4 regions of the Clostridium sp. X genome follow, and region 1 is predicted to be linked to each of the others. Evidence: a T-box and tRNA genes for the amino acid it is inferred to sense, from the RefSeq annotation. Region 1 holds a T-box; the other regions hold tRNA genes.
What was found. The T-box of region 1 lies ahead of asnS (asparagine--tRNA ligase). A T-box ahead of a tRNA ligase gene usually reads a tRNA of that ligase, here a tRNA-Asn.

Region 1 (5,914 bases):
AGGCAGCGGACTTGGACTTGCTATCTCAAAACAAATTGTAGAAGCTCATAAAGGCAAGATATGGGCTATTGGCCACGAAGATGCAGGTACTAGTATAATAATATCACTAGCAAAGCTATCATAAGCAGAGTACTCATCTGACGAAGGAAGAGGAGTTACAGAATTATAGGGAGGGTATTATGAAGAAAATTTTAATAGTTGAAGATGATTCGAGCATTGCTGAACTTCAAAAGGATTACTTAGAGCTTTCTGGTTTTGAAGTTACTATATGCACAGATGGTGTAGAGGGTTTAAATGCTATAAAAAAGAATGATTTTAATTTAATAATTCTTGATGTTATGCTCCCTAAATTAGATGGATTTAGTATTTTACGCAATATCCAAGAAGATAAGGACATTCCTGTTTTAATGGTGTCTTCAAAAAAAGAAGAGATTGATAAAATTAAGGGGTTAAGTCTTGGTGCTGATGATTACATTACTAAACCCTTTAGTCCAGGTGAGCTAGTTGCTAGAGTTAAATCTCATATTCAAAATTATGAAAAAATAAAAAGTAAATTTACTATAAAACCTAAGAATAACGTTATCGTTATAAGAGGTCTTGAAATAATTAAGGATTCTAGACAGGTATTTGTAAATGGTAAAGAGGTCTCTTTAGCCCAAAAGGAGTTTGAATTATTACTTCATTTAGCTGAAAATCCTAACATAGTATTTAGTAGAGAAGATTTATTCGAGAAAATCTGGGGACTTGATGCCCTTGGTGATACTGCTACAGTGACAGTACATATCGCAAGAGTAAGAGAGAAAATAGAGTCCTCCCCTTCTAATCCACAGTATATAGAAACCGTTTGGGGAGCTGGATATAAACTTAGAGTGTAAAATAAAATTCTTTGGAGAGCACCCCATTAAAGTGGGGTGCTCTTTAAGTCATGCAAGCTATCTTAAGTAAGTGCTACTATTAGAATTCATTTAACTACTTATAAAAGTATTTCTAATGTGAAACATTTTTAAGACTTGTTTATCTAATACATAAGGTGGATATAATCAAGTCAGATATTGAACACAAAGATGGTATAGGGTATGGATTAGAAATCACTTATATTAGTAAAAAAAAGATAGGTTTAGTTTTTTGGCTTCTTCAATGGTTCATAACGGCAGCTGGCATGAATTTGACAAAAATTTAGTTGATGATTTTAGAAATCTATATAAAAACTTAAATTAATTAGCTCTAAGCTTTTCCTCCATGAAATAGGTAAAATCACTATTGATAATATAAAAAGGGTGTAAATAGATTTGTTTTACACAAATCTATTTACACCCTAATATTCTCAGTAGTAATCTCTAAGTATGTCTATAATCTATTTTCTTGAATAAGCTTCTCATTATAAGCTGATAAGCTTTCTCCTGTTTTTTCTAATTGTTCATCTATTACATTTGCTTCTTTTATATGTTTAATTATTGCATTTGTTGTGGTCTTTAGAACATCATCAATCCCTACAATTTCTTTGTTCATGCTTTCTATATGTCGTTTTTGAGTAGATAAAATATTCATTACCTCTTTTGCTTCTTGTTCTACCTGTGCTATTCCGGATAAGCTTTTCTCTACTTTATCTATAGCTTCACTTGAAGCTTTGACACCATTAGCTATAACATCATTAGACTTGTCCGAGTTGTTTAAAACCTTCTTAGTCTCTTCCTCAATTCCTTGTATTAAACTAGAGATGTCTTTAGTACTCTCTTTAGTCATTTCAGCTAGTTTCCTTACTTCACTAGCAACTACTGCAAATCCCTTACCATGTTCCCCTGCTCTTGCTGCCTCTATTGCTGCATTTAAGGCTAAAAGATTAGTCTGACTTGCAATACCTGTTATTAGCTGAACTACATCATTAACCTTGTTGAACTTTTTTGCTAGCTCATTAATGCTATTGGCATTATTTTTATTTTCTATTTCTAAAGATTTAATGATTTCATTCATCTCCTCAATAGATCTTTTTCCTTCATTTGATCTTTTAACTGCATCTTCAGTAATTTTTATAAGGGTATTTCCTTCTGTATATAAATTATCTGTAGCTGTATTAGTCATTCTTGTTAAATTTGAAATCTCACTCATATGAACTTTTACTTCATTAGTAAGTCCAGTTAAAGCATCATGCTGACTATTAACCATTTGATGCTGCTTTACAGTTTCTTTTAGTGACTTACTTATTGATCCTATAAAATCTGTAGTTTCTCTACGAGATTCTTTTTCTTTTTTCTTTATTTCTTCTGCTATATCTAGAGACATACATACTTCATCTTTAGCTTTTTTTCTCATCGATTACACTCCCCCGACTTTTCTTAAATCTTTAAGAATTTATATCGCCTTCTTAATTATCGTACTTTTACATAAACATCTATATATTTTTAGATACTATTCCTAATAATCCTAGTGCTTTATCTATAATATCCCTTCATTTCTTCTTGTTTTTCATAATTTTAACTAATTATAACATGGTATCTATAGTATGTAAACGCAGACTTAAATCATCATATTTCCTACATTAATCGAATACTTTTTATAATAAAAAATAGATGAATTAAGCTGAAAAATCAGCTTAATTCATCTATTTTAATCCTTGTTACAGAATCGTCTACTCTTTTTTCTTTCTTATCAAAAAGACTAATTTCACATACCACCTTTATTATAATAAAGGACAGCCCCGTTAATACTCCAAGAATAAAATATATATTTGAAAGAAATATATTGGTTTGCCAATCTGCTACTTGTAGAAGGTTTCTTTTTACAATCTCTTCTTTACTATAATCTTTAAGCATAAGCTTAACATTAATTTCTCTAAGTTGTTTTACTAAAACTTTCTTATCATCATTCTCACTTATAGCTTCTAGTTTTGATAATAAATCAGTTAGATAAACTTTGTTTTGTGACTTGATACTATTAGCATAAATTTGTAGATTATCCTTTATGTCAGTTATATCATATTCTATTATATTAATAGGAACTATCTCTTTAAACTCACTGCTAATCTTATCTATATCTGCATTACTAATTCCTTCTTTTTCAATCTTAACTAGTACTACTTGATTTAGCTTATTTGCATACAAAAATTTTGCTCCATTTTCAGTATGATTAAATCCTAGCACAAGAAATAATACTGCTATCATCAGATTAAAAAGTAATAGTTCTCTATTATATCCTAAATCTTCTTTTTCAAGACCTAATAACCTACCTAGTATTTTAAACATTTTACCATCTCTCCTATATCATAATTACATATAACTACCCTATAATTATTGACATAAAAATGATTAGTAATCAGTTTTTTAAAATTCTGCTGTTCCTGGTGTTCTTGGGAATGGAATTACGTCTCTAATATTACCCATACCTGTTAGGTACATTATCATTCTTTCAAAACCAAGACCATATCCTGCATGTTTAGTTTCTCCATACTTTCTAAGCTCTAAATACCACCAGTAATCCTCTTTGTTAAGTCCAAGACCTTCTATTCTCTTTTCAAGAACCTCAAGTCTTTCCTCTCTTTGACTTCCTCCTATAATTTCTCCTACTCCTGGAACTAGAAGGTCTGCTGCTGCAACAGTTTTTCCGTCATCATTTAATCTCATATAGAATGCTTTAATATCCTTTGGATAGTCTGTAACAAATACTGGCTTTCCAAATATCTTCTCTGTTAGATATCTCTCATGTTCAGTTTGTAAATCAATTCCCCATTCTACTGGATAATCAAATTTTTGTCCTGATTTCTGAAGAAGTTCCACTGCTTCAGTGTAACTTACTCTTGCAAAATCAGAGTTAACTACATTGTCTAATCGTTCAAATAATCCTTTATCAATAAAGCTATTGAAGAATTCCATTTCTTCTGGAGCATTTTCTCTTACATAGTTGATTATATATTTAACCATAGCTTCTGCAGTATCTAAGTAATCAGTTAAATCAGCAAAAGCCATTTCAGGCTCTATCATCCAGAACTCTGATGCATGTCTTGCTGTATTTGAATTTTCTGCTCTAAAAGTTGGTCCAAAAGTGTAGATATTTTTAAAAGCAAGAGCAAAAATCTCACCTTCTAACTGTCCACTTACTGTAAGGTTAGTTTGTTTTCCAAAGAAGTCTTGTTTATAATCTATCTTTCCCTTTTCATCCTTTGGAGGGTTTTCAAGGTCTAATGTTGTTATTTTAAACATTTCCCCTGCACCTTCAGCATCACTTCCTGTTATTATTGGAGTGTGTACATAAACAAAGCCTTGATCTTGGAAAAACTTATGTATAGCATAAGCTGCTACAGAACGCACTCTAAATACTGCTGAGAAAGTATTACTTCTAGGTCTTAAGTGTGCTATTGATCTAAGATATTCAAGAGTATGTCTCTTCTTTTGAAGAGGATAATCTGAATGAGAATTTCCTTCTAACAATATGCTTTTAGCATGGATTTCAAAAGGTTGCTTAGCATTTTCAGTTACTACAACTTCACCCTCAACTGTTATACTTGCACTTATAGCATACTTGCTTATTTCTTTAAAATTTTCTAGTTCATCTCCAAACACTACTTGAATGTTTTGGAAGAAGCTTCCATCATTAACTTCTATAAATCCAAATTTATTAGAAGCTCTTATAGTCCTAATCCATCCACTAAGCTTTACAGCTTTTCCAGTAAACTTTTCTGTTTCTCTATACAACTGTTTAATTACTACTGTTTCCATAAAGTACCTCCTGTTTTATATTTAGTTATTTTTAAAATAAAAAAACCTTAATCCTAAATAACACTAGGACGAAGGTTGAATATTCGCGGTACCACCTAATTTGTCATATAAAATATGACCTCTCTTAATGAGCACATCAATTATGCTCTCCAATATATAACGGTTTGGCTCCGTCTAAGCCTACTATCATACTTAAACTAAGTATAATTTCGGTTAGAGATTCTAAGGTGTTCTTCCATATAGATTCAATATCAACCTCTCACCCTCGTTGATTCGCTACAAATGAACTTCTATATATACTCTCCTCTTCACTATCTTTACATATATTCTTTAAATTATGAAAATTAATTCAAAGAAAATTATAATATTAAAAACAAAGTGTGTCAACAAGGCACTGCTATATAGTTTGCTAAATAATAACCTTTTTATTCAAGGCTACATAGATTAGTGTTATAATACATCTATATTTTAAAACTGGGGGTGGATTTTATGCATGTTATTGATTTTCATTGTGATACAATTTTAAACATATATAGAGATAATACAAGCTTAAAAACTAATGACTATAGTATTGATATTGAAAAACTAATAAAAGCAAATTCTCTTGCTCAATTCTTTGCTTTATTTATAAATACAAAAACTACTACTGATCCCCTTGAGGAATGTCTTAAAATGCTGGACACATTCTATAATGAACTTTCAAAGAACAAGTCCTCAATTGCTTTAGTTAGAAATTATAATGAACTAATGCATAATAAAGAAAAAGGTAAAATCTCAGCTTTTCTAACTATTGAAGAAGGAGCTGCTCTTAAGGGAGATATGTCTAATCTTAAAAACTTTCATAAGCTAGGAGTTAAGCTAATAACCCTAACCTGGAACTTTCCAAATGAAATTGGATATCCTAACGCAGCATTCAAATATCAAGATAGAGGACTTACTCCTTTTGGACTTGAACTTATAGATGAAATGAATAAACTAAATATGATTATTGATGTATCTCACTTATCTGATGGCGGTTTTTATGATGTTGCTAAATACTCTAAAGCTCCTTTTGTAGCCTCTCATTCTAATGCTAGAGCCATTACTAATCATCCAAGAAATTTAACTGATGATATGATTAAAATACTATCTAATAAGGGTGGAATTATGGGTATAAACTTTTATGGGCACTTTTTAGGTGGCGGTGAATTTAGTACAATTGATGA
Region 2 (5,914 bases), 1.4 Mb from region 1:
CATTCTCTCCGCAGAAGAAACATATTGAGAATTTGGATAGTTATCCTTAACCCTCTGAAAAAACTCAATAGCTTTAGCATGATCGTTAGCTTCTTTATAGCAGTTTCCTATTTGATAAGTAATCCAGGGCATAAGATCTGGATCTGGTTTAACTTCATAAGCTATCTTTAACTTTGGTAGTGCTTCTCCATATTTTCCTTGCTTATATAAACTGTTTCCCTCATTGTATATATTCCATATATTATTTTTATTCATGTCTGATGGCAATTTATCAGTTTCTAATAAATCTTCGTCTTTATTATTCTCTTCTTCAAACTTTGTACTATCTTCTTTCTGAACATTTTTGATATCTTTATTTAATTCAGTATCTTCTTTGCTTTCATTATCCTTAGAAGTTTCATCTATTTTATTTTTGGATGAATCTACTGCCTTGCTAGTAACTTGGCTTTTTTTTGAAGTACTTTCAAGATTTATTCCGATTAAGTAGCTTATAGTAAAAACAGCTATACTAATGGCGATTGAAGCTCCTATAATAAATATTTTTTTATGATGTTCCTTAAAAGTAGTTTTATTATTTTCCTTATTATCAATTGAACTATCGCTAGAACTATTTTCATATCTTTTTATAGACTTCATGGTTTTGGACATAGTTCTTTCAATTATTGAGTTTTTTATATATTCTATTGCTAAATCACTATATAATTCGTATTCTGATAGCTCTTTAAAAGTTTTTTCTGCCCTTCTATATTCTTTATTATTAACATAACACAATCCCAAAAGCTTTATTCCTTCAACAAATTCGTCATTATAGGATAACGCCTTTTTTAAATCCTTTATAGCTGAATCTAAATCCTTTATTTTTATTTCAGCAACGGCTTTATTATATAGAATAACAGCCTTTTTAATATTGTCATTAGCTTCATACTGATTTGATTCCATATCTTCAATACTTATAGGTTGTACTTTTTTTATTTCTAAGTTAAAATCAATCAAATACCTTCCTCCTCAATATTATAGAGATTTATCTTTATAATATTACAAATTAATTACCACATGATCCATAGATTCTATAGCTATACTAAATCTTTAACTAAAATATACCCATGACTATGTTAATAAATTTTGAAGTACTTTTCAATAAATCCACCCAACTGTTCACCTAAAATTAACTATTGGAATCTAAAGTTCACAAATAGTCCAATAAAAAAAAACAGTATCAGGACTTTTAAACATTCTTGATACTGTTCTTTATCTGATAAAGGTTCAGATTTTGTTTCTTCAAGTCTTTTTATAAATACTTCACTTATAAATCTACCCATAATTAATGTTCCATCAACTGAACCTGTTTTATCACTCTTTAAAATTGAAGTAGCTATAATTATCAAAGGACTATTCCTTTTGTCGATACAAAAAAATTACAAAAGATATTAAGTTGATAAAGTTCAATGAATATGTGACTTTATCAACTTAATATCTTCTATCATTTGACTGTCTACTTTATAACAGGCAGTTTTTTTTAGTGCTTTTATCTTAATATGTAATAATTAATATATAATGGCTCCCCGAAAAGGATTCGAACCTTCAACCTATCGGTTAACAGCCGAGTGCTCCACCGTTGAGCTATCGCGGAATACATTATTTATATTATATGAAGATTACTTAAAAATATACTATTCTTTTAATCATTTTTCAAATATGATTTTTAGATTCAATTCTTTTGTATATAAATCGTTTATACTCTTTTATAAAATAAAAAAACACTAAGCGTTTGCTTAGTGTTTTTAACTTACCTGGCGATGTCCTACTCTTCCACACCGTCTCCAGTGCAGTACCATCGGCGCTGTGAAGCTTAACCATCGTGTTCGGGATGGGTACGGGTGTATCCTTCACGCCATAATCACCAGATGCTCTGGCTCTTTAAATCTATGATTTTCTAGAGCCAGAGTACTCATGAACGTTAGTTCAGGAGTTTCCTTTGAGATTGTTCTCTCAAAATTGCACAGTGAATTTAATATTTTAGATCAAGTCCTCGATCTATTAGTATTAGTCAGCTGAGTACATTACTGCACTTACACCCCTAACCTATCAACCTGGTAGTCTTCCAGGGATCTTACTAGCTTACGCTATGGGAAATCTAATCTTGAGGTGGGCTTCACGCTTAGATGCTTTCAGCGTTTATCCCTTCCCGACATAGCTACCCAGCTGTGCTTCTGGCGAAACAACTGGTGCACCAGAGGTCAGTCCATCCCGGTCCTCTCGTACTAAGGACAGCTCCTCTCAAATTTCCTACGCCCACGGCGGATAGGGACCGAACTGTCTCACGACGTTCTGAACCCAGCTCGCGTGCCGCTTTAATGGGCGAACAGCCCAACCCTTGGGACCGACTACAGCCCCAGGATGCGACGAGCCGACATCGAGGTGCCAAACCTCCCCGTCGATGTGGACTCTTGGGGGAGATCAGCCTGTTATCCCCGAGGTAGCTTTTATCCGTTGAGCGATGGCCCTTCCATACAGAACCACCGGATCACTAAGTCCGACTTTCGTCCCTGCTCCACCTGTATGTGTCGCAGTCAGGCTCCCTTCTGCCTTTACACTCTACGCGCGATTTCCGACCGCGCTGAGGGAACCTTTGAGCGCCTCCGTTACCTTTTAGGAGGCGACCGCCCCAGTCAAACTGCCCACCTAGCAATGTCCTGTGACCAGATTCATGGCCGCCAGTTAGAATTCCAGTACTGTCAGGGTGGTATCCCAAGGACGACTCCACGAAAGCTGACGCTCTCGCTTCTTAGTCTCCCACCTATCCTGTACAGACAATACCGAAATGCAATGCTAAGCTACAGTAAAGCTCTACGGGGTCTTTCCGTCCAACCGCGGGTAGCAAGCATCTTCACTTGCACTTCAATTTCACCGGATTTGCTGCCGAGACAGTGCCCAAATCATTACGCCATTCGTGCGGGTCGGAACTTACCCGACAAGGAATTTCGCTACCTTAGGACCGTTATAGTTACGGCCGCCGTTTACTGGGGCTTAAGTTCATACCTTCGCTTGCGCTAAGCATTCCCCTTAACCTTCCAGCACCGGGCAGGCGTCAGCCCCTATACATCAGCTTACGCTTTAGCAGAGACCTGTGTTTTTGATAAACAGTTGCTTGGGCCTGTTCACTGCGGCCTCCTCTCGGAGGCACCCCTTCTCCCGAAGTTACGGGGTTAATTTGCCGAGTTCCTTAGCAGCAATTCTTCCGACGGCCTTAGGATTCTCTCCTCATCTACCTGTGTCGGTTTGCGGTACGGGCACCAATTTGCTCCATAGAGACTTTTCTTGGCAGCGTGGAATCAGATACTTCGCCCATAGGGCTCCCCATCACACCTCAGACTTAAATTGAGCGGATTTGCCTACTCAACATCCTAAGTGCTTAGACGCACATCCAATAGTGCGCACATCCTATCCTCCTGCGTCATCCCATTTGTCAAACGCATTTTGGTGGTACTGGAATATCAACCAGTTGTCCATCACCTACGCCTTTCGGCCTCGGCTTAGGTCCCGACTAACCCTGGGAGGACGAGCCTTCCCCAGGAAACCTTAGATATTCGGCCAACAGGATTCTCACCTGTTTCTCGCTACTTATGCCAGCATTCTCACTTCTGCACTGTCCACCACTCCTTACGATATGGCTTCTACCTGTGCAGAAAGCTCCTCTACCACGTGTACGTAGTACACATCCATAGCTTCGGTGGTAAGTTTTAGCCCCGTTACATCTTCGGCGCGGGATCTCTCGACTAGTGAGCTATTACGCACTCTTTAAATGAGTGGCTGCTTCTAAGCCAACATCCTAGTTGTCTTAGAAATCCCACATCCTTTCCCACTTAACTTACACTTTGGGACCTTAGCTGATGGTCTGGGCTGTTTCCCTTTTGACCACGGATCTTATCATTCGTAGTCTGACTGCCGGGGTACCAGTATGTGGCATTCGGAGTTTGATAGGGTTCAGTAACTGTTGTCAGCCCCTAGCCCATTCAGTGCTCTACCTCCACTACTTAATTACCCGACGCTAGCCCTAAAGCTATTTCGAGGAGAACCAGCTATCTCCGAGTTCGATTGGAATTTCTCCGCTATCCACAGCTCATCCCATGGTTTTTCAACACCAACGTGGTTCGGACCTCCACGGAATTTTACTTCCGCTTCATCCTGGCCATGGATAGATCACCCGGTTTCGGGTCTACGATATGCAACTAGTTGCCCTGTTCAGACTCGGTTTCCCTTCGGCTCCGCACCGTAGGTGCTTAACCTTGCTACATATCGTAACTCGCTGGCCCGTTCTACAAAAAGTACGCCGTCACACATTAACGTGCTCCGACCGATTGTAGGCACACGGTTTCAGGTTCTATTTCACTCCCCTTCCGGGGTTCTTTTCACCTTTCCCTCACGGTACTGCTTCACTATCGGTCACTAGGTAGTATTTAGCCTTGGGAGATGGTCCTCCCAGCTTCCCACAAGGTTTCACGTGTCTCGTGGTACTCTGGAGTAGATCTACTTCTCTCTTCTTTTTGCCTACAGGGTTATTACCTTCTACGACAGAACTTTCCAGTTCTCTTCGACTAAAAAGATTGAAGCGTTATGATCTATCCGCAACCCCAGAAACAAAGTTTCTGGTTTGGGCTCTTCCCCTTTCGCTCGCCGCTACTGAGGGAATCGATTTTTCTTTCTCTTCCTTCTGGTACTTAGATGTTTCAGTTCCCAGAGTGTACCTCTATATACCTATGAATTCAGTATATAGTACATGATGTTTATCATGTGGGTTTCCCCATTCGGAAATCTACGAATCACAGGCTGTGTGCGCCTACTCGTAGCTTATCGCAGCTTATCGCGTCCTTCTTCGGCTCCTAGTGCCAGGGCATTCACCGTGCGCCCTTTCTAACTTGATCGTTAGACGCTTGTAAACATAAATGTTATACAAGACTTCACTCCTCAGATATACTGAGTGAGATTTATTACTAAAACTAATTACTTAGTTTTAGTAGATTTCTTAATATTCACTGTGCAATTTTCAAAGAACAATTAATGAAAGACATTAGTCTTTCAAAATTAAACAGAATTAAGGATAAATTATTTCCAGTCTATGAAAGCTGTGAGCTTTCATTTCTCCCTAGAAAGGAGGTGATCCAGCCGCAGGTTCTCCTACGGCTACCTTGTTACGACTTCACCCCAATCACCAATCCCACCTTCGACTGCTGGCTCCTTGCGGTTACCTCACAGGCTTCGGGTGTTACCGGCTCTCATGGTGTGACGGGCGGTGTGTACAAGACCCGGGAACGTATTCACCGCGACATTCTGATTCGCGATTACTAGCAACTCCAACTTCATGTAGGCGAGTTTCAGCCTACAATCCGAACTGGGACCGGTTTTTTAGTTTGGCTCCCCCTCGCGGGTTTGCTTCTCGTTGTACCGGCCATTGTAGCACGTGTGTAGCCCTAGACATAAGGGGCATGATGATTTGACGTCATCCCCACCTTCCTCCTGGTTAACCCAGGCAGTCTCGCTAGAGTGCTCAACTTAATGGTAGCAACTAACGATAAGGGTTGCGCTCGTTGCGGGACTTAACCCAACATCTCACGACACGAGCTGACGACAACCATGCACCACCTGTCTTCCTGCCCCGAAGGGCTTCCTCTGTTACGAGTAATTCAGGAGATGTCAAGTCTAGGTAAGGTTCTTCGCGTTGCTTCGAATTAAACCACATGCTCCGCTGCTTGTGCGGGTCCCCGTCAATTCCTTTGAGTTTTAATCTTGCGACCGTACTCCCCAGGCGGAATACTTATTGCGTTTGCTGCGGCACCGAGGGTGGTACCCCCCGACACCTAGTATTCATCGTTTACGGCGTGGACTACCAGGGTATCTAATCCTGTTTGCTCCCCAC
Region 3 (5,914 bases), 270 kb from region 1:
GGTGCGGAGCCGAAGGGAAACCGAGTCTGAACAGGGCAACTAGTTGCATATCGTAGACCCGAAACCGGGTGATCTATCCATGGCCAGGATGAAGCGGAAGTAAAATTCCGTGGAGGTCCGAACCACGTTGGTGTTGAAAAACCATGGGATGAGCTGTGGATAGCGGAGAAATTCCAATCGAACTCGGAGATAGCTGGTTCTCCTCGAAATAGCTTTAGGGCTAGCGTCGGGTAATTAAGTAGTGGAGGTAGAGCACTGAATGGGCTAGGGGCTGACAACAGTTACTGAACCCTATCAAACTCCGAATGCCACATACTGGTACCCCGGCAGTCAGACTACGAATGATAAGATCCGTGGTCAAAAGGGAAACAGCCCAGACCATCAGCTAAGGTCCCAAAGTGTAAGTTAAGTGGGAAAGGATGTGGGATTTCTAAGACAACTAGGATGTTGGCTTAGAAGCAGCCACTCATTTAAAGAGTGCGTAATAGCTCACTAGTCGAGAGATCCCGCGCCGAAGATGTAACGGGGCTAAAACTTACCACCGAAGCTATGGATGTGTACTACGTACACGTGGTAGAGGAGCTTTCTGCACAGGTAGAAGCCATATCGTAAGGAGTGGTGGACAGTGCAGAAGTGAGAATGCTGGCATAAGTAGCGAGAAACAGGTGAGAATCCTGTTGGCCGAATATCTAAGGTTTCCTGGGGAAGGCTCGTCCTCCCAGGGTTAGTCGGGACCTAAGCCGAGGCCGAAAGGCGTAGGTGATGGACAACTGGTTGATATTCCAGTACCACCAAAATGCGTTTGACAAATGGGATGACGCAGGAGGATAGGATGTGCGCACTATTGGATGTGCGTCTAAGCACTTAGGATGTTGAGTAGGCAAATCCGCTCAATTTAAGTCTGAGGTGTGATGGGGAGCCCTATGGGCGAAGTATCTGATTCCACGCTGCCAAGAAAAGTCTCTATGGAGCAAATTGGTGCCCGTACCGCAAACCGACACAGGTAGATGAGGAGAGAATCCTAAGGCCGTCGGAAGAATTGCTGCTAAGGAACTCGGCAAATTAACCCCGTAACTTCGGGAGAAGGGGTGCCTCCGAGAGGAGGCCGCAGTGAACAGGCCCAAGCAACTGTTTATCAAAAACACAGGTCTCTGCTAAAGCGTAAGCTGATGTATAGGGGCTGACGCCTGCCCGGTGCTGGAAGGTTAAGGGGAATGCTTAGCGCAAGCGAAGGTATGAACTTAAGCCCCAGTAAACGGCGGCCGTAACTATAACGGTCCTAAGGTAGCGAAATTCCTTGTCGGGTAAGTTCCGACCCGCACGAATGGCGTAATGATTTGGGCACTGTCTCGGCAGCAAATCCGGTGAAATTGAAGTGCAAGTGAAGATGCTTGCTACCCGCGGTTGGACGGAAAGACCCCGTAGAGCTTTACTGTAGCTTAGCATTGCATTTCGGTATTGTCTGTACAGGATAGGTGGGAGACTAAGAAGCGAGAGCGTCAGCTTTCGTGGAGTCGTCCTTGGGATACCACCCTGACAGTACTGGAATTCTAACTGGCGGCCATGAATCTGGTCACAGGACATTGCTAGGTGGGCAGTTTGACTGGGGCGGTCGCCTCCTAAAAGGTAACGGAGGCGCTCAAAGGTTCCCTCAGCGCGGTCGGAAATCGCGCGTAGAGTGTAAAGGCAGAAGGGAGCCTGACTGCGACACATACAGGTGGAGCAGGGACGAAAGTCGGACTTAGTGATCCGGTGGTTCTGTATGGAAGGGCCATCGCTCAACGGATAAAAGCTACCTCGGGGATAACAGGCTGATCTCCCCCAAGAGTCCACATCGACGGGGAGGTTTGGCACCTCGATGTCGGCTCGTCGCATCCTGGGGCTGTAGTCGGTCCCAAGGGTTGGGCTGTTCGCCCATTAAAGCGGCACGCGAGCTGGGTTCAGAACGTCGTGAGACAGTTCGGTCCCTATCCGCCGTGGGCGTAGGAAATTTGAGAGGAGCTGTCCTTAGTACGAGAGGACCGGGATGGACTGACCTCTGGTGCACCAGTTGTTTCGCCAGAAGCACAGCTGGGTAGCTATGTCGGGAAGGGATAAACGCTGAAAGCATCTAAGCGTGAAGCCCACCTCAAGATTAGATTTCCCATAGCGTAAGCTAGTAAGATCCCTGGAAGACTACCAGGTTGATAGGTTAGGGGTGTAAGTACAGTAATGTACTCAGCTGACTAATACTAATAGATCGAGGACTTGATCTAAAATATTAAATTCACTGTGCAATTTTGAAAGAATAATTCAAACATTCTTTTGTATTTGTCAACGCAAATAAGTAATGAAACTCCTCAGCATAGCTGATGAGTACTCTATCTCTAGAAAATCATAGATTTTAAGAGCTAGAGCATCTGGTGATTATGGCATGAAGGATACACCCGTACCCATCTCGAACACGAAGGTTAAGCTTCATAGCGCCAATGGTACTGCACTGGAGACGGTGTGGAAGAGTAGGACATCGCCAGGTAAATGTTCCGCGATAGCTCAACGGTGGAGCACTCGGCTGTTAACCGATAGGTTGAAGGTTCGAATCCTTTTCGCGGAGCCATTTTTATTTTTTGAACAAAATATACATAACATAATAGTTAAATTTATAGCACTATACTTTCATTAGAAAGTATAGTGCTATTTTTATTTTTAAAGTAATATAGCAAGGGAATCTATAATAGAATTTAATAATAGAAAAATAGAAATAAATTGCTTTTCTAGTGCTTATATAAATATTTTTAGTTAAAGTGAGGGGGAGTTATTATGAAAGATTATAAAACTCAAAATATAAGGAATATAGGACTTATTGGTCACAGTGGTTCAGGAAAAACTACACTTGCTGAAGCTATATTATATTACACCAAAAGTAGTGATAGATTTGGAAAAGTTGAAGATGGTAATACAATTAGTGATTATGATACTGAAGAGAAAAAGAGAAAAATATCTATATCTACATCGATTTTACCTTGTAATTGGAAAGATGTAAAAATAAATATAATTGATATGCCAGGATATTTTGACTTTGTAGGAGAAATGATTGAAGGATTAAGAGGAGCAGATACAGCAATAATTACAGTATCAGCTAAATCAGGCATTAAGATAGGAACTGAAAAAGCATGGGATTATATAAGTAATCACAATAAGCCTAGAGGATTCTTTATTAATAAATTAGATAAAGAAAATAATAATTATGAAAAAATACTATTAGACTTAAAAAAGAAGTTTGGGTCATCTGTAGTATCTATACAATATCCAATCTTCAAAGAAAACGATTTCCTAGGGATTATAAACATTATATCTAAACAAGCAAGAATATATAATTCTAAGACTGGAGAAATGGATATTACAAGTATTCCAGATGAACTTATAGAAAAAATTAACGAATATAGAAAGATATTAATAGAAGCAGTAGCTGAGACTGATGAAGTCTTACTAGATAAATATTTTGAAGAAGGCGACTTAAGTAGTGAAGAAATATATAGTGGACTAATTAAAGCTGTAAAAATTGGAGAAATTGCGCCTGTTACATGTGGCTCTGCTTATGAAGGTATAGGTATAAGTACATTTTTAGAAGATATAATAGAATGTTTTCCAGCGCCAAAGAATGTAAAATCTGAAAACGCAAATGATAAAGAAAAGGATATGAATGTGCAGGTAGATATTGATGAAAATAAACCTTTTTCTGCATTTGTTTTTAAAACTATTGCAGATCCATTTGTAGGGAAATTATCAATATTTAAAGTTATTACAGGAAAGGCTAAAGCTGATTCAGGTGTTTATAATGTAAATAAGAAAAAAATAGAACGATTTGGAGCAATGTATTTTTTAAAGGGAAAGGAACAAATACAAACACCAGAAGTTATTGCAGGAGACATTGGCGCTGTATCAAAACTTCAATTTACTAATACAGGAGATACTTTATGTGAGATTGAATCATCAGTAGCATATGAGGAAATAGATTTCCCAAAACCATCTATCTCTATGGCAGTATTAACAAAATCTAAAGGGGATGAGGATAAAATTTCTACAGGACTTACTAAACTTTTAGATGAAGATCCTACTATTCATATTTCAAGAGATGTTGAAAATGCAGATACTATAATATCAGGTATTGGTGAAATACATCTAGAAATAGTTGCAAATAAATTGAAAACTAAATTTGGAGTTGAAGTTGAACTTCAAACACCAAAAGTATCATATAGGGAAACAATAAAAAAACAATCTCAAGTGCAGGGAAAACATAAAAAACAAACTGGAGGACATGGTCAATATGGAGATGTAAAAATAAAATTTGAGCCTAGAGATGATGGCGAAGAAGATTTATTATTTGTAGATAAAATTGTTGGGGGGGTAGTTCCAAGACAATATATACCTGCTGTTGAAAAAGGATTAAGAGAGTCTTTAAAAAAAGGTATATTAGCAGGTTATCCGGTAATAGGATTAAAAGCAACTCTTTATGATGGCTCTTATCACCCTGTTGATTCTTCAGAAATGGCATTTAAGGTTGCAGCATCTATAGCATACAAAAAGGGAATTCAGGAAGCTCAACCTGTTTTATTAGAGCCTATTATGCATATTGAAATAGAAGTTCCAGAGGAATATATGGGTGATGTAATTGGAGATATTAATAAGAAACGAGGAAGAGTTCTTGGAATGGAGACACTAAAAGGAAAACAAAAAATTATAGCAGAGGCACCTATGGTTGAATTATTTAAATATGCAACAGATTTAAGATCAATAACAGGGGCAAGAGGAAACTTTGAAATGAGATTTGAAAGGTATGAAGAGCTTCCACAACATGAGGCTGAAAAGATCATAAAAAAAGTTTTTATTAAAGAATAAATATTTATATAATAAAAAAATAAACTCTCGAGTATTCTATTAGCTCGAGAGTTTATTTTTTTAGTAGTTCTTACATACAGCTTCAAAATAAGATTGAGGATGTGTACAAGCTGGACATATTTTTGGAGCTGATAAATCTTCATGAATATAACCACAGTTTCCACATTTCCATAGAGTAGTTTCTTCTCTTGAAAACACAGTATTGTTTTCTATATTTGAAAGTAATTTTCTATATCTTTCTTCATGTTCTTTTTCAACCTTAGCAATAACTCTAAAAGTTGAAGCAATATCAGCAAAGCATTCTTCTTCAGCAACATCAGCAAAAGCTGGATATAATTCATTCCATTCTTCATTTTCACCATTTGCAGCATAGCCTAAGTTAGCTTTTGTATCGCTTAATCCAACGGGATAAGAAGCGTTTATGTTAATTGCAGAACCATGAAGATTAGTATCTTCTAATAAGTATTTTAAAAATTTTTTAGCATGTTCTTTTTCATTTTCAGCAGTTTCCATAAATATATTTGATATTTGTACATAACCATCTTTTTTTGCTTGAGAAGAATAGTAAGTATATTTAGTTCTAGCTTGACACTCACCAGCAAAAGCTTTCATTAAGTTTTCAGCAGTTTTAGTTCCTTTAAGATTTTTCATTAAATCTCCCCCTTGTATAAATGTTTAGATTTTAAATAAATTATAACATTTATGGGTACATATATCAAACAAAGTAGTTATTATAATGCAACCAATATCTAGTATAAAAGTCTTATGTATATTTAATATAAAAATACAAAAAATAAGATAAATTAGATCGAAAGGGAGATTTTAATGTCAGAATATAAGCTAGATATTTTAAGCAAAATTAATTTAGGCGATTATAGTAAGATACATGATTATATGGGAATAGTAGATGTAAATGATAAGTTCACTATAACCTTAAGCAATGAAAGTATAGAAAATTCAGATGTTATATATGATATGTTAAAAAATAATAATTTTCATATTTATCAGGAAGGAGAAAATAAAGATGGAAAACTAT
Region 4 (5,914 bases), 290 kb from region 1:
TTCTTTAAAATCCTTTTTCATAAAGCTACCCCCAAATCACTATTTTACTTATCACATCATTTTAATTTAGATTATAACACTTTATATATTTTATTGTATATATTTTATGGATTTTTGACTCTCTTTAATAAAAATTAATAAGAGAGCCACTGAAAATTCAGTAGCTCTCTTATTCTTAAAACTCTAATTTTTCTTCAATAAACTTTTCTAATTCATCAATACTTATTCTTACCTGATTCATAGTATCTCTATCTCTTATAGTAACTGTATTATCTTCTAATGTATCGAAATCTATTGTAATACAATATGGTGTACCTATTTCATCTTCTCTTCTATATCTTTTTCCTATACTTCCAGCTTCATCATAATCAACATTAAACTTCTTACTTAGTTTAGCATAGACTTCTAGAGCTTTATCAGATAATTTTTTTGATAGTGGAAGTATAGCTGCTTTAAATGGTGCTAAAGCAGGATGCAAATGTAAGACTGTTCTCACGTCCCCACCTTCAAGCTCTTCTTCATCATATGCGTTAACTAAAAAGGCAAGAGCTACTCTATCCGCTCCTAGCGAAGGTTCTATAACATAAGGAACATATTTTTCATTAGTCGTTGGGTCTAAGTATACTAAATCTTGACCTGAATGATTCATATGTTGTTTCAAGTCATAATCTGTTCTATCCGCTATACCCCAAAGTTCTCCCCATCCAAACGGGAATAAGAACTCTATATCAGAAGTTGCAGCACTATAGAATGATAATTCATCGTCAGAATGATCCCTTAATCTTAGACTTTCCTTATCCATACCTAAATTAAGTAAAAAGTTCCAGCAGTACTCTTTCCAATATTTAAACCATTCTAAATCTGTACCTGGCTCACAGAAAAACTCTAATTCCATTTGTTCAAATTCTCTTGTTCTAAAAGTAAAGTTTCCAGGAGTTATTTCATTTCTAAAAGACTTTCCTATTTGCCCAATGCCAAATGGAACTTTCTTTCTAGAAGTTCTTTGAACATTTTTAAAATTAACAAATATACCTTGAGCAGTTTCTGGTCTTAAGAATATTTCTGCACTTGAATCATCTGTTACTCCTTGAAAAGTTTTGAACATTAAATTAAATCTTCTTATATCTGTATAATTCTTCTTACCACATTTAGGACATACTATATTATTGTCATTTATGTATTTTAATAATTCTTCTCCAGTCCAACCATCTGCGCTAACATCATCTGTTCCTTTTGATGCCATATCTTCTTCTACTAGTTTATCAGCTCTAAATCTTGCCTTACATTCTTTGCAGTCCATTAATGGATCCGAAAATCCTCCAACGTGTCCTGATGCTACCCAAACCTCTCTATTCATTAAGATGCTTGAATCAAGTCCAACATTGTATGGGCTCTCTTGAACAAACTTTTTCCACCAAGCCTTTTTAACATTATTTTTGAATTCTACTCCTAAAGGACCATAATCCCATGAGTTAGCTAAACCTCCATATATTTCAGATCCTTGAAATATGAACCCTCTTCCCTTACAAAGAGCTACTACTTTATCCATAGTTTTTTCAATCGCCATTTTTCCAACCTCCATTTTTAAATTTACGTATAAAAAAAAGACCTAGCTTACCTGAAAGGGACGAAATTTAAATTCCGCGGTTCCACCCTTTTTGGCAATTAGCCCTCCTTATAGTCTACTGTACTCCAAAGTTCCTTTTATAATAAGTCCTTAGTTGTTCACACCACCCACAACCTCTCTTGAAAACACTTATTATTACTCTTCTTTATCATCATACACTTATATATTTTTTCTTAAGAGTATTTTACCAAAACTAAAATACATGTCAAGATACTTTTACAAAAAATAAAAATGGCTCCGCGAAAAGGATTCGAACCTTCAACCTATCGGTTAACAGCCGAGTGCTCCACCGTTGAGCTATCGCGGAACATTTATTACAATACTAGTATAACACTTCTAAGTAAAAATACAAGGGGGTCTCATTTTTTTAGCTAACAAATTGCAAGGCAATTTGCACATTAATAAATAATCACCACTTTCCAATTACTAAGATTAAACTTAATAATTAGAAAGTGATGATCAGAACTATACACAAATTTCAATTCATAAAGTTAAAATTAAACCTAACTTTATACGGCTTATTGTTTTATTGGTTTCATTGTAGGAAATAATATAACGTCTCTTATAGAGCGTGAATCTGTTAAAAACATTGTTAATCTATCAACACCTATTCCAAGTCCACCTGTTGGAGGCATACCTATTTCTAAAGCATTAATGAAATCGTCATCCATCATATATGCTTCGTCATCTCCATGTTCTCTTTCTTTAAGTTGTTGTATAAATCTTTCCTTTTGAACTATAGGATCATTTAACTCTGAATAGGCATTACATAGTTCTCTACCATAAACAAAGCCTTCAAATCTTTCAGTAAACATCTCATTTCCTCTCTTTTTCTTAGTAAGAGGAGATATCTCTACTGGATAATCTATAATAAAAGTCGGCTGAATCATTTTTTCTTCAGCAAAAGCTTCAAATAATTCATTTAAAATTTCACCTTTAGTATAGTATTTTAAATCCTTTTTAAGTTCTAAGTGTTTTTCTTTTGCTATTGATTGAGCTTCCTCATCACTTTTTATTTCGTTGAAGTCTACTCCAGCATACTCTTTAACAGCATCTACCATTGTAATTCTTCTCCAAGGTGGCATAAAGTTTATTTCTGTACCCTCATAATTTACAGTGGTTGTTCCAAGAACCTTTTCGCATATATATGCTATCATATTTTCTGTAAGTTCCATCATATCATTATAGTCAGCATATGCTTCATATAATTCTACCATTGTGAATTCTGGATTATGTCTTACGGATGTACCTTCATTTCTGAAGTTTTTACCTATTTCATAAACCTTTTCGAAACCACCTACAATTAATCTCTTTAGATATAACTCTGTAGCTATTCTTAAATACATATCTATATCTAATGCATTATGATGAGTATTAAATGGTCTTGCCGCTGCCCCACCTGCAATTGGTGATAGCACTGGTGTCTCAACTTCAATATAATTCTTATTATCAAGATATTCTCTCATAGCCTTTATAATAGCTGTTCTCTTCATAAAGGTTTCCTTAACTTCTTGGTTCATTATTAAGTCTACATATCTTTGTCTATATCTTAAGTCAGGATCCTTCAATCCATGAAACTTTTCCGGTAACGGCTTTAAAGACTTTGCTAGTAGCTGAAAATCTAAAATATGTACACTTATTTCCTCAGTTTTCGTTTTAAAAACAGTACCAGTTATAGATACAAAATCTCCAATATCAAAGGTTTTATATTCTTTAAGTTTTTCTTCTCCTACATCATCTATTTTTATATATAGTTGCATTTTGCCATATCTATCATGAATATCTGAGAATCCTGCTTTTCCATGTACTCGTTTTGACATAAGTCTACCAGCAATCGTTACTGACTTTCCTTCAAGTTGGTCATAATTCTCTTTTACTTCATCTGACGTATGTGTTCTTTCTACTTTATATACATCAAAAGGATCCTTATTAGCTTCTTGTAATGAGGATAATTTCTGTCTTCTTTCTTTTATAAGTGCATTAAATTCTTCCTCTTGCTTTTCTTGAAGCCTCATTTCCTTTATTTCTTCTTTAGTTAATTGCTTTTCCTCCATGCCTTGATCCCTCCGTTTAAATACAATAATATTTATATTTATATTTTTATTTCCAAAATTTCAAATTTGCTAACTCCATCTGGAACTGGTACTTCAACAATATCTCCAACTTTTTTACCTATAAGAGTTTTTCCTACTGGTGATTCATTTGAAATTTTATTTCTTATTGGATCTGCTTCAGCGGAACCTACTATATGAAACTCCACTTCTTCATCGAAGTCGTAATCTTTAACCTTAACAATAGAGCCTACGCTAACTGCTTCTAAAGATATTTCAGTTTCATCTATTACAGAAGCATTTCTTAACATATTCTCAAGTTGTATTATTCTACCTTCGACAAACGCTTGTTCGTTTTTAGCTTCATCATATTCTGAGTTTTCACTTAGATCTCCATAAGATAATGCTACTTTTATTTTTTCAGTAATCTCTCTTCTTTTAACAGTTTTAAGATATTCTAATTCGTCTTCTAATTTTTTCACGCCTTCAGCCGTCATTATATATTTCTTTGAATCGCTCATTCTATACTCCCCTTTGAATATAATTTATGTTTAAGTTATTATAAAGCAGTGTGTTTCTTATGTCAACATAACAATTCTATTTTTTTCCATATGATAATATACCATTTCTACTAAATTTTGCTTCATCAAATAATATACCATTATCATTAAGAAGTCTATCTATATTTTTTTCATTATACTTATTAAATATCCCACCAATTAATTCTGCAGTAAGTTCTAACCCCCTTAACTTCCAAGGCGATGCAAATGTAACCTCATTAATTACTATATCTTTTGTTTTTGATGGAATATATATATTATCTAAACACCATAAAGGACAGTTAATTTCTTGTTCTAGGGGTCTTGATGTAACTATAAAATCTGAATGTTCAGTTACATAGTTAATATCGTTAGTAACTATAGGTGAAATTCCATAATTATAAGTTATATACTCACATAATCCTCTAACTTTATTTATATTATTAGATACTAGTATTAAATATTTACCTTTTTTAGATAATTCTATAATTATATGTTTATTTATTTCATCAGAAGCATCATACACTGCTATACAATCCTGCCTTATACTTTTATTTCTCGTCATAAGAATCAATTGGACACTTCTTACTACACTATATGCCAATACATTTTTCTGAAACTCAGTGTAAAAAGGATAATCTAAGTACCTATATGTTTTTAATGCCACAGCATTATTATGCTGTTTTTTTCTGAATCTTTGATATATATAATTTAGATTTTTTTTAAATTGCTTTTTATCTACATTAGGAGGCAGTTTAGCTCTATAAATTTTTGTATTTATCTCCTCTATAAACCGCTCCGCCTCAAACCTAGTATAAAATCTATCTTTTATTTTTGCCCAAATACTATCATCTTTATAAATTTTTTTCAAGCTACAATCTATATATATTACACTGTTCATCTTTTACTCCTGATTATCACTATATAATCAGTGTATTTTATGAAGCTTAAATACATTCCATAGGACTACTTAACTTTTTCTTTATATTCCTCTAATATTCGAATAACATTTTCACTACTTTTCTCTATATTGATTTTATTTTTAATATCAGTACACCGTTTTATTCCTTTTATATACCAAGCAATATGCTTTCTCATTTCTCTTACAGCTTTATTTTCTCCATGATACTTTAGAGCAAGCTTACAGTGCCTAATACACATATCTATTTTTTCTACATCAGTAGGATAGTTAACTTCTTTACCCTTTAGTGCAGAATTTATCTGACTAAATATCCACGGGTTTCCCATTGCACCTCTAGCCACCATTACGCCATCACATTTAGAAAGTTCTACTAAACTTAGAGCTGCTTCTGCTGAAAATACATCTCCATTCCCTATAACTGGAACGTTTACAGCTTCCTTAACTTTCTTAATTATATCCCAATCCGCTTTCCCCTCATACATCTGTGCTCTAGTTCTGCCATGAACAGTTATGGCATCTACTCCTGCTTGTTCCATTTCTTTTGCAAAATCTACAGCATTTATATTTTCTTCATCAAAACCCTTTCTAAACTTAACAGTTACAGGCTTTGATGATACCTTCTTCATTTCTTTAACTATCTCTGATGCACGTTTTGGGTCCTTCATAAGGGCGGATCCATCTCCATTTTTTACTATTTTAGGAGCAGGACATCCCATATTAATATCAACTATACATATGTCATCATTATAATTAAAACTTTCACAAGCCTTAGCCA

Region 2: it encodes a tRNA-Asn, which carries the amino acid that the T-box ahead of asnS (asparagine--tRNA ligase) is inferred to sense. The anticodon was not compared.
Region 3: it encodes a tRNA-Asn, which carries the amino acid that the T-box ahead of asnS (asparagine--tRNA ligase) is inferred to sense. The anticodon was not compared.
Region 4: it encodes a tRNA-Asn, which carries the amino acid that the T-box ahead of asnS (asparagine--tRNA ligase) is inferred to sense. The anticodon was not compared.

The regions. Positions count from the first base shown of each region.
Region 1 covers NZ_CM146912.1:518,522-524,435, forward strand. Annotated here, with positions in the region: partial or broken gene ACX0KU_RS02515 (sensor histidine kinase) at 1-124, shown strand, start outside; gene ACX0KU_RS02520 (response regulator transcription factor) at 180-875, shown strand; gene ACX0KU_RS02525 (hypothetical protein) at 1,031-1,180, shown strand; gene ACX0KU_RS02530 (methyl-accepting chemotaxis protein) at 1,348-2,310, opposite strand; gene ACX0KU_RS02535 (hypothetical protein) at 2,586-3,239, opposite strand; gene asnS (asparagine--tRNA ligase) at 3,318-4,709, opposite strand; T-box leader at 4,771-5,030, opposite strand; gene ACX0KU_RS02545 (dipeptidase) at 5,199-5,914, shown strand, end outside.
Region 2 covers NZ_CM146912.1:1,937,331-1,943,244, reverse strand. Annotated here, with positions in the region: gene ACX0KU_RS09830 (tetratricopeptide repeat protein) at 1-993, opposite strand, end outside; gene ACX0KU_RS09825 (CHASE4 domain-containing protein) at 1,170-1,385, opposite strand; tRNA gene ACX0KU_RS09820 (tRNA-Asn) at 1,556-1,630, opposite strand; rRNA gene rrf (5S ribosomal RNA) at 1,789-1,905, opposite strand; rRNA gene ACX0KU_RS09810 (23S ribosomal RNA) at 2,018-4,922, opposite strand; rRNA gene ACX0KU_RS09805 (16S ribosomal RNA) at 5,148-5,914, opposite strand, start outside.
Region 3 covers NZ_CM146912.1:792,653-798,566, reverse strand. Annotated here, with positions in the region: rRNA gene ACX0KU_RS04015 (23S ribosomal RNA) at 1-2,255, shown strand, start outside; rRNA gene rrf (5S ribosomal RNA) at 2,399-2,515, shown strand; tRNA gene ACX0KU_RS04005 (tRNA-Asn) at 2,522-2,596, shown strand; gene fusA (elongation factor G) at 2,800-4,878, shown strand; gene rbr (rubrerythrin) at 4,939-5,529, opposite strand; gene ACX0KU_RS03990 (hypothetical protein) at 5,704-5,914, shown strand, end outside; gene ACX0KU_RS03985 (hypothetical protein) at 5,903-5,914, shown strand, end outside.
Region 4 covers NZ_CM146912.1:808,382-814,295, forward strand. Annotated here, with positions in the region: gene murD (UDP-N-acetylmuramoyl-L-alanine--D-glutamate ligase) at 1-21, opposite strand, end outside; gene ACX0KU_RS04070 (glycine--tRNA ligase) at 176-1,567, opposite strand; tRNA gene ACX0KU_RS04075 (tRNA-Asn) at 1,860-1,934, opposite strand; gene lysS (lysine--tRNA ligase) at 2,146-3,681, opposite strand; gene greA (transcription elongation factor GreA) at 3,720-4,199, opposite strand; gene ACX0KU_RS04090 (hypothetical protein) at 4,276-5,118, opposite strand; gene dusB (tRNA dihydrouridine synthase DusB) at 5,184-5,914, opposite strand, start outside.